Regions from separate parts of the Lentisalinibacter salinarum genome, predicted to be linked through region 2. Evidence: riboswitches for the same ligand, from Rfam matches in the RefSeq annotation. Region 2 holds a riboswitch; each other region holds the start of a gene.
What was found. Region 2 has a riboswitch for cyclic di-GMP ahead of ACJMKZ_RS10900 (FAD-binding oxidoreductase). Riboswitches for the same ligand answer to the same signal wherever they lie in the genome.
Positions count from the first base shown of each region.

Region 1: it holds a riboswitch for cyclic di-GMP, as region 2 does, so the genes downstream of both, ACJMKZ_RS16770 (putative Ig domain-containing protein) here and ACJMKZ_RS10900 (FAD-binding oxidoreductase) in region 2, are expected to answer to the same signal.
Region 3: it holds a riboswitch for cyclic di-GMP, as region 2 does, so the genes downstream of both, ACJMKZ_RS05025 (M23 family metallopeptidase) here and ACJMKZ_RS10900 (FAD-binding oxidoreductase) in region 2, are expected to answer to the same signal.

Region 1 covers NZ_JAPDRH010000004.1:239,872-243,140, reverse strand. The annotation lists gene ACJMKZ_RS16775 (PQQ-dependent sugar dehydrogenase) at 1-985, opposite strand, end outside; cyclic di-GMP riboswitch class I at 1,440-1,524, shown strand; gene ACJMKZ_RS16770 (putative Ig domain-containing protein) at 1,610-2,314, shown strand; gene ACJMKZ_RS16765 (NAD(P)/FAD-dependent oxidoreductase) at 2,307-3,269, opposite strand, start outside.
Region 2 covers NZ_JAPDRH010000003.1:90,037-93,305, forward strand. The annotation lists gene ACJMKZ_RS10885 (DUF6491 family protein) at 1-130, shown strand, start outside; gene ACJMKZ_RS10890 (FFLEELY motif protein) at 137-880, opposite strand; gene ACJMKZ_RS10895 (hypothetical protein) at 972-1,643, opposite strand; cyclic di-GMP riboswitch class I at 1,867-1,949, shown strand; gene ACJMKZ_RS10900 (FAD-binding oxidoreductase) at 2,083-3,269, shown strand, end outside.
Region 3 covers NZ_JAPDRH010000002.1:426,790-430,058, reverse strand. The annotation lists gene lpxC (UDP-3-O-acyl-N-acetylglucosamine deacetylase) at 1-650, shown strand, start outside; gene ACJMKZ_RS05030 (DciA family protein) at 655-963, opposite strand; cyclic di-GMP riboswitch class I at 1,064-1,149, shown strand; gene ACJMKZ_RS05025 (M23 family metallopeptidase) at 1,320-2,249, shown strand; gene secA (preprotein translocase subunit SecA) at 2,426-3,269, shown strand, end outside.

The sequences.
Region 1 (3,269 bases), on a different contig from region 2:
AGTGGCCGACATCGCCGGGCGCCTGGCGCAGCGCCACCGGCTGACTGATCGCCGGCAGGCTGGGGAAGGCGACCTCGGTGTCGATGCCGGTGACCTCCACCGGCGCATCGCCGGCCAGGCAGGCGGTGTTGGAGGGGCGCTGGTCGAGGCCCGAGACCGGGCCGCCGGCGCCGTCATCGTCGTCCTGGATTGTGCCAGTGCCTTCGTTGTCGGCCAGAGTGGCGTTGTCGGCATTCGAGAGAGTCACCGTGAAGGTCTCGTCCCCCTCCGCAACCGTATCGCCGAGCACGGCGACTTCGATCGTGCGTTCGGTGATGCCCGCACCGAAGCTCAGCGAACCCGTCGTGGCCGTGTAATCGTCTCCGGCCGCCGCCGTGCCGTCGGCGGTCGCGTAATCCACCGTGACCGTGCGACCGGATTCGGCGTCCAGTGACACCGTGAACGTCATCGGGGCGGACCCGGCGTCGCCTTCCGCCAGTGAGGCATCGGCGATGCTCAGCGACGGCGCATCGTCATCATCCACGATGGTGGCCTCGGCGGCAGCACTCGCGAGTGCCAGACCGCTCGCATCGCTCAGCCGCAATGTGAACGTCTCGTCCGCCTCGTCCAGGGTGTCGCCGAGCACCGGCACGGTCACGGTGGCACTGGTCGCCCCGGAGGCGACGTCGAGCGTCCCGGACACGGCCGTGTAATCCTCTCCGGCGGTGGCGGTGCCGTCCGCGGTCTCGTAGCGGACGGAAGCCGTACCGGGCGCGCCCTCCGAGAGTGTGATCGTGAAAGTGGCGTCGACCGTGCCGGAATCCCCTTCCTGCACCGTCGGGTTGTCGATGCTCGCCGAGGGCAGCCCGGGATCCGGGTCGGGGTCCGGCTCGCCGGAATCCGAGCCGGAACTCCCGCCGCAGGCCGCCGCCAGCAGACAGCCAAGCAAGAGCCCTGCGTGCCGCAATCCACCGATATCCGTCATCACGTCGCCCTCGACTGCCATGTCAATGGGTCGAAACTATGCCCGGATCGGCACCGTTGCAAGCGCCGCTGCGCAGAATCGCTGCACCGCGTCACGAGTGCCACACGACGCGCTACGCGGACGGCACCCGCGAGGATTCCTGCGTCAGTCTGCAGCGGACTATTTGCCACCCGGGAGCGACCGAGTCTTTGCCAAGTCCAGTCCCATCCTTGCGATCGTGACTTAATGTAATTTCTAGCTGAGGTGTCGCCAATGAGCGACACCAAGACCATGATTTATATAAGAAAAAATTCGCCCACGCCCTTGCACCGACAAATCGGCTGGGGTTTAATCGCATCCGGCTGGGACAGGCGCCCCATTGCGCAACGGACCGGGTTCGAGAAGTGAGCTGTGACTCTCGTCACACTCCGGCAACTGCGGTCCCGCTTATGTCACATGCCGATTGCCGAATCGGGTTATGTCAGGGAAACTGAGAACCCGAAAAGGGCAAACCCGCCGAAAGGCGGGGACGCAAAGCTTCCGGTCTAAGGGCGAACGCCTAGGATAGCGGGGTTACCGAATTGATCAGGCCTGGCATACCCGTCGGCCGCCTCGGTTTCCACCGGCTCTCTCTTCCGCCCAGACCGACTTCGGATCTGAACTCAGGTGGAGATCGACATCGTGCACAGACGCACTCAGGCGAGAGGGACAATTTCGCGAACCGCCGCCATCGTCGCAGCGGCAATGTGGCTGGCCGCCTGCTCGTCCGGCGGCTCCGACGCAGCCGGGGACGGGTCGAATCAGAGCCCGCCACCCGGCGGTGGCTCATCGGGCAACAACCCGCCAACGATCAGTGGCAATCCGCCCTCTTCAGTCAAGGTGGACGAGAGCTACTCATTCCAGCCGAATGCCTCGGACCCCGACGGTGACACCATCACCTTTACGGTCCAGAACAAACCGTCCTGGGCCGATTTCAATGCCTCCAGCGGGGCCCTGAGCGGGACACCCCAGGCTGGGGATGAAGGCACCTACGGCAACATCCGCATCACCGCGAGCGACGGCTCCGACACCGATTCGCTTGCCTTCTCGGTGACGGTAACCCAGGTTGGCACCGGCTCGGTGACGCTTTCCTGGACGCCGCCAGCGGAGAACACCGACGGCTCGGCGCTGACCGACCTCGCCGGCTACAAGATTTACTACGGCACCAGCTCGGGCAATTATGGTAATACCGTCACCATCGACAATCCGGGCCTAACCACCTACGTGGTGGAAAACCTCAGCCCGAACACCTACTACTTCTCGGCCACGGCCTTCAATTCAACCGGTATCGAGAGCGACTTCTCCGGCGAGGCGGTCAAGTCCGTCAACTGACGGCGGGGCGGGAGAGCGCCTCTGTCGCCCGCTCGGCCAGCGGGAACACCGCCGTCAGCCCCGGGGATTCGATGCCGAAAAGGTTCACCAGACCCGGGATGCCGTGGTCGCCCGGCCCCTGGATCAGGAAATCCGCTGCGGCCCCTCCCGGCCCGCTCAGCTTCGGGCGGATGCCGGTGTAGCCCGGTGCTAACGCCTCATCTCCAAGGTCCGGATAGTAACGCCGGATTGCAGCGGCAAAGGCGGTTCGCCGGCCCTCGTCGAAGCTGTAATCGACACTCTCGATCCAGGCCACATCGGGGCCGAATTTCGCCTGCCCCGCCAGATCCAGCGTCACGTGAATACCGAGGCCGCCGCCCCCGGCCACGGGATAGACCAGCCGGCTGAACGGCGAACGCCCGTGCAGCGTGAAGTAGTGACCCTTGGCCAGGTACAGGCGCGGGATTGCCTCACGCGGGAAGCCGGTGATCGTGCCGGCCACGCGCGTGGCCCACAACCCTGCCGAATTGACGAGGCTGTCACACTCGACGGCGAACCCGGCGTCGTCATCGAGGTATACGGTAAAACCGGTCGTTCCCGGATCCACGCGGGTCACGCGGCTGCGGCACACGACCAGGCCGTCGCACGCCTCCAAGTCCGCCCGCAGCGCCTGCATGAGGCTATGAGAGTCCAGAATGCCCGTCGACGGCGACAGCAGCCCCCCTGCCGCCCGCACGGCCGGCTCCAGCGCCCGGACCTCGCTCGCACTCAGCAACCGGAGATCGTGGACACCGTTGCCCCGGGCGCTGGCAAGATAGCGCTCCAGCAATGCCAGCTCGTCATCGGCGGTCGCCACGATCAGCTTGCCGAGCCTGCGGTGCGGGATACCACGCTCTGCGCAATAGGCGTAAAGCGCCTGCTTGCCGGCAACGCAGGCCGCCGCCTTCAGCGAGCCGCGGGGATAGTAGATTCCCGC
Region 2 (3,269 bases):
TATCATCACGGTGCTGACCGATTTTGCCGGTGGACTTAGGCCGGCGGCCGGTTGCGGTCTCGGCAAATTCCATCCGGTGGATCCGGAAGAGGCCGACGAGCTGATCGAAATCCTGCAGCGGGACGAATAGGCGGCCTCAGCCCGGCGCCTCCGTCGGCGGCGCCTCGGCGTCGTCGGAGAGCCGGAAAGGCTGCGGATGCTCCGAGAATATCTGTTCCATTATGCGGGTCTCACGGTCCTCGATGGCATGCAGGAATTCCTCTGCGCCGCCCATGGCACGGAAGGCCCTGAAACCGTCTTCCAGGAAGTCGTGCAGCGCGCCGAAGCCCGCCAGATGGGCCGGGCCGTGGGCCATGCGCACGAGGGTATAGATCATCGGCAGTTTGACGAGGCGCTCCAGGTCCCGGCCGGCCTCCAGGATGAATCCGATCTGGCGCTCGCGGTCGTCCCGGCGGCCCACCTTGCGGTACGCCTCCGCGTAGCTCTGCTCGTCGATCGTGGTGCCGGCGCCGAGCTGCCGGGTCATCTCGCCGTCGAGTTCCTGGCTCAGCACCTCCAGCTGCACGGCCATGCGCATCGACTCCTGAGCCTGGGCGGGCAGCATGCGCTTCAGGATGGGCGAGGCACGTTCGAGCTGGGTGTCGCGGGGCAGGTAGTCCTTGTCGGTGTAGAGCTCTTCGAGGAAGAACTCGACGCCGGGGCGGTAGCGTTCCCGCTCCTGCAGGTCCGCATAGGTCTGCTCCAGGCGGCCTGCCTGCCAGCGCTGCAGCGCCTGGAGTTCGTCCTGGAGGCCGGGATCCTCGCTGAACTGCGCACGCAGACTGCGGTTGCGCACCAGCAGCTCGTCCAGGCTCATCCGGCTGATTTCTTCTCCGCTCATGTCTCCGATATGGCGCCGCCGGCGCCTCGCTCAACCGCGCGCATTGTCCCGGTTTTACCCGGACCTTGCCAATGGCGGCGTGGCGTTGGCTTCAGAATGGCTTTGTCGCGCCCAGGAAGGCCACGGAAGCAATGCCGATCCAGTACACGTAGGCCATGCCGCGGCCGATAGCGAGCTCTGACGCCAGCCGTTGCTCCAGCGCCGGATTCGGGCCCTTCTCGGCAAGCTCGCGGAAGATCGGTACCCAGTGGCGCATGATAAAGCGAAGGCCGAGGCCGATCACCAGCAGCAGGCTGTAGATGAGCACCTTGGTGGAGTACCAGTCCGCGCGGAAGGGCCAGTCCGTCAGGTATGACCAGACAGCGGCCAGGAACAGCGCGGGGATGACGACGTAGCGGACGGCCTCGTCGATCCTGGTCAGCCGCAGTCCCCGGTCGGTGTCCCGGTAGACGAATGCCGACCAGGTGAGCGACAGCCACGCGAAGGCGACGATCCACACGAGCCACAGCCAGCCGCCGCCGTAATCGTGCACACCCAGGTTGAACCCCATGTGCAGACCGAGAGGCAGCAGCAGGATGATGCCCGTACGGGCGAGGATATCGATCCGGTAGGCGGTCTCCATGTGCCGCCGGCGCTCGTCCAGTGAGAGTTTCGGATTCGCCACGTTGTAAGACGTCTGGAAGACGCCCCATTCACCGCCCAGCCAGTAGACCATCGCAAGGATGTGGATCCAGCGCAGGACGGACTCCGGATTGATGTACATCGCTCTCCCCGAATTTTTGTTCCCGGACTCTTGGCGGTAACCCACGGCATTTAAGCAGCAACGGGGAGGGCCCGGCATAGTGGCAAACCGAAGACGCGAGCCCCGGCAAACGGACATCGGCCGGGCTGTATTTGCGCGGCGATTTGACATCATGCCGTGCCGGAACGTGTCGGGCTCTGCCCACGATTGACAGTCTGTCGGCCCCGTGCGACGCTCGGCGTTCGTTTGAAAAGGGCACACCGTTCGAAAGGGCGGGTCGCAAAGCCACCGGTCCCCGGCCGTCGCCGGGACAGCGGAGCTGCCAGACGGAAGCGCGATGCGGCGTCCTGCCGCACCACGCCCACCCGGGCCATCCTCCGCTCATTCTCGTGCCGGGACCTGTGACCCGCAACGTGCCGCAGCCCGTTGGCGGGAGCGGTCCCGCGGAGGAACGACACCGATGAGAGACGCAGTCAGTCACGACCGGGTCCGCGACTGGATCCATGGCGATCACGGCAATGGTCGATCGGTCACACCACGGCGCGCCGCCCGCCGCACGCCGGCCCCGCCGGTGGCCAGGCCCGAAAGTCCGGAGGCGCTGCGCGATCTGTTGCGGACGGGCTCGGGCCTGCCGGCACCGCTCCGCCCGATGGGCGCCGGCAGCGCGTCCACTCCCTGCTCGGTGGCCGAAGGGGGTACGGTGATCGATATGACAGGCCTCGACGGCGTCCTCGAGGTCGGCGACGAGCACGTCACCGTGCAGGCCGGGCTTCGATTGCAGCGTCTCGCCGACGAACTGGCGGGCTACGGGCTGGAACTCGCCGGCGGACACGACCTGATGGGTCGAACGGTCGGCGGGGCGGTGGCCGGCGCCTGCATCGGTCCGGGCACCGGCGTCGGCACCCGCCTGTTCTCCAGCCAGGTCGTCAGCATGAAGGTGGTCACGCCCGAGGGCGGCGAACTCACGGTGGACGCCTCCCGTCCCCACCTGCTGGACATGTTCCGGCTGAGCTACGGCCTGCTGGGCGTCATCCACGAGGTGACGCTGCGGGTGCGGCCCATGAGTCCTTTCACGATCCGGCGGCGGCGCTGCAGCACGGCCGAGCTCGCGGCCGTCTCCGGCCGGCTGCTGGGATCGAAGCTGGGTCTGCGCTTCTACCTGCTGCCATTCCGCGATCAGGTGTATCTCGAGCTACGGCGCAACGGCGACGAAGACACCCACGTCAACCGCCTGCTGTGGAAAATCAAGGACTGGGGCGAGAGCACGATCCTGCCGGCGATGACGAACTCCATGTCCTGGATCGTGCCGATCCCCGCTCTGCGCTACGGCATGATCGACCGCATCAACGGAGCGGGTCAGACGCTGTTCAGCGCCCCCGTCCACGCCGGCAGCGCGGCGGTGGAGCAGGGCGGAGCCCGTCCGGGGGGGCGGGGCGGACGCCGGCTCGCCTGTTCCAGCTGGTGCTTCCCGGCGGCCGAGTTTCCGCTGATCGTGCAGGCCTACCGGGAATTCTGTCGCGACTACTACGCCCGCACCCGGTTCCGCTGCGACATGCCCACCGTCGGCTACCGGCTCGCCCGGGACCGCAGCGCTTTGCTGTCGCCCTCGTTCGACGGACCGGTGTTCGTGCTGCGGGCGGTGAGCAC
Region 3 (3,269 bases), on a different contig from region 2:
GCATAGACAACTGCTACGTCGATCTGAGCGCGCCGGAAGTGCCCATCATGGACGGCAGCGCGGGCCCGTTCGTCTTCCTGCTGCAGTCTGCCGGCATCGAAGAGCAGAATGCCCCCAAGAAACTCATCCGCATCCGCAAGCCGGTGCGCATCGAGCAGGACGACAAGTGGGTGGAATTCCGGCCGTTCAACGGTTTCAAGGTAAACCTCGAGATCGCCTTCGATCATCCGGTTTTCAAGAAGCATGCCCAGCGGGCTTCCATCGACTTCTCCACGACGTCTTTCCTCCGCGAGGTGAGTCGGGCGCGGACGTTCGGCTTCATGCGCGACATCGAGACGCTGCGGGCGAACAACCTGACGCTGGGCGGCAGCATGGACAACGCCATCGTGCTGGACGACTACCGCATCCTGAACGAGGACGGCCTGCGTTACGACGATGAGTTCGTCAAACACAAGATTCTTGACGCCATCGGCGACCTTTATCTGCTGGGCCACAGCCTGATCGGTGAGTTCAGCGGCTATCGTTCCGGCCACGAGCTGAACAACCTGCTGCTGCGGCGCCTGCTCGAGGACGAGACGGCCTGGCAGGCGGTCACCTTCGATGATCGCCGCAAGGCGCCGATTTCCTACGCGAGCCCGGTATTCGCCTGAGCGGCTACTCTTCTTCGCGCCCGGGGCGTACCAGCACGCTCACCGACTCGGCGGTGACGCCGTAGCGGCGGGCCGCTGCCAGCGCCTCGTCCGCGGCGAAACGCAGACGCGCCGCCCACGCCGACGACTCGGTGACCAGCACCAGCGTGCCGTCGTCCCGCCGCGCGGCGGAGACCAGATGGGCGCGCGCGTCCTCGGACAGGGCGGCCCGCACGGCCGCGGTGAGGGTCTCCATGGCCCGGGCGCGCTCGACGATGCCGGCGAGCGGACTGTCGGGCCGGGAGAGCAGATTGCCGAGCTTCTTCTCGTTCATGGCTTCCCTGGATGTTAACCGCCTCACAGATTGACCCTGAAGGACCCCTCCGGCGGATGCAATTCCTTGAACTGCCGGCCTGCATTATGCATATTGACGGTCTCGAAAAGGGCAAACCCGGTGTGAGCCGGGGACGCAAAGCTTCCGGTCCGCGGGTCCCGAGCCCCGGACAGCGGGGTTGCCGGGATGACGATCAGACTGAAGCCGACATTGCTGCACAAGCCGGGCAGTCACGCCAGAGCAGGCGGTTTCGTCGGTCACAGGTCGGAACAAGAGCGACCAACAATTCCCGGTCGGTGGTGTTATTGGAACGGCTTTTCGGACCGGGATCCGACTCGTAATCGGGACTGCAATCGATGAATCTCGTCATATTCAGCCGCCGCCGCACGGGCGTGCGCCAGATCGACCTCGGCGCGCCCCTCACCCTCGTCATGGCAGGCACCATCGTCGGTGTCTTCGCGGCAGCCGTCTTCGGCAGCGGTTACTTCTTCGCACGCCAGCACGGCACCCAGGCGGACACGGCCGAGTTGCGCGCCATGTCCGAGCAACTGGCGGAGCAGCGGCGCGAGATCGAGGCGGCCCGGCGCGAGACGGAAGAAACACTGGACGCGCTGGCCATTCGTCTCGGGCAGATGAACGCCCACGTCATCCGGCTGGATGCCCTCGGGCGCCGTCTTACGGAGATGGCCGAGCTGCAGGACGGCGAATTCGACTTCGAGTCCCCGCCCGCCATCGGCGGTCCGGAGGAGCCCGAAGAGCTGGGCGGCGGCGGTGTCGCAGAGATCCTGACCTCGCTGGACGAGCTCTCCCAGCAGCTGAGCGATCGGGAAAAGCAGCTCGGCGTCCTTGAAAGTGTGCTCCTCACCCGCAATCTCAACGAGCAGATCAGGCCGGAAGGGCGGCCCGTGAAGTCGGGCTGGCTGTCGTCCTACTACGGGCGGCGTACCGACCCGTTCACCGGCAAGCAGGCGTGGCACAAGGGCGTGGACTTCGCCGGCAAGGCCGGCGCGGAGATCGTCGCCGTCGGCGCCGGCGTGGTGACCTACTCGGGCAAGCGTTATGGCTACGGCCAGATGGTGGAGATCGACCACGGCGACGGCTACGTGACCCGTTACGCGCACAACGCCGAGAACTTCGTGAATGTGGGTGATGAAGTCAGGAAAGGACAGATTATTGCGCACATGGGAGCGACCGGTCGGGCGACCGGCCCCAACCTGCATTTCGAAGTCCTCTACGAGGGCAAGTCGGTCAATCCGCTCAAGTACATCCGCGCCAGCGGCAGCTGAGCCCCCGACGCCAGCCCTTTTTAGACGCGGCGCACCCGCTGCCTTTAGAATAGCCCTTTTCGGGCTAACCCCAATCGGGCTAACCCCAATCGGGCTAACCCCAATCGAGCGCCGCCGCCGCGACGGCCGACGGCGCTCTTTCGCGTATCAGAGCGCGTTTCAGGACGGATAACCCAGTGGCATTTCTCACAAAGATATTCGGCAGTCGCAACGAGCGTCTGGTCAAGTCGTATTCGAAGCTCGTCAAGGCCATCAACGCGCTGGAAGACGAATACCGCAGCAAGAGCGACGAGGAACTCGCGGCCATGACGCCGGCGTTCCGCGAACGACTCGCCAATGGCGAGCAGCTGGACAGCCTCATCCCCGAGGCCTTCGCCGCCGTGCGCGAGGCGGCCGGCCGCACCGTGGGCATGCGCCACTTCGACGTGCAGCTGATCGGCGGCCTGGTGCTGCACGAGGGCAAGATCGCCGAGATGAAGACCGGCGAGGGCAAGACCCTGGTCGCGACCCTGCCCGCGTATCTCAACGCGCTCACCGGCGAAGGCGTGCACATCGTCACGGTGAATGAATACCTGGCCAGCCGTGACGCGGCTTGGATGGGCCCCGTGTACAACTTCCTCGGGCTCGAGGTGGGCGTGATCCGCAGCGGCCAGTCGCCGGCGGAAAAGCGTGAAGCCTACGGCGCGGACATCACCTACGCGACCAACAACGAACTCGGCTTCGACTACCTGCGCGACAACCTGGCGTTCTCGACCGAGGACCGGGCGCAGCGCAAGCTCGCCTACGGCATCGTCGACGAGGTGGACTCCATCCTCATCGACGAGGCGCGCACGCCGCTGATCATCTCCGGCCCCTCCGAGGAGCGCACCGAGCTCTACGAGAAAATCAACAAGCTGGTGCCGAAGCTCGTGAAGCAGGAGGAGGAAGAAGGGCCGGGCGACTACATGCCGGACGAGAAGACCAAGCAGGTCTATCTCACCGAAGAGGGCCATCAGCACGTCGAGGAGTTGATGACGAAGG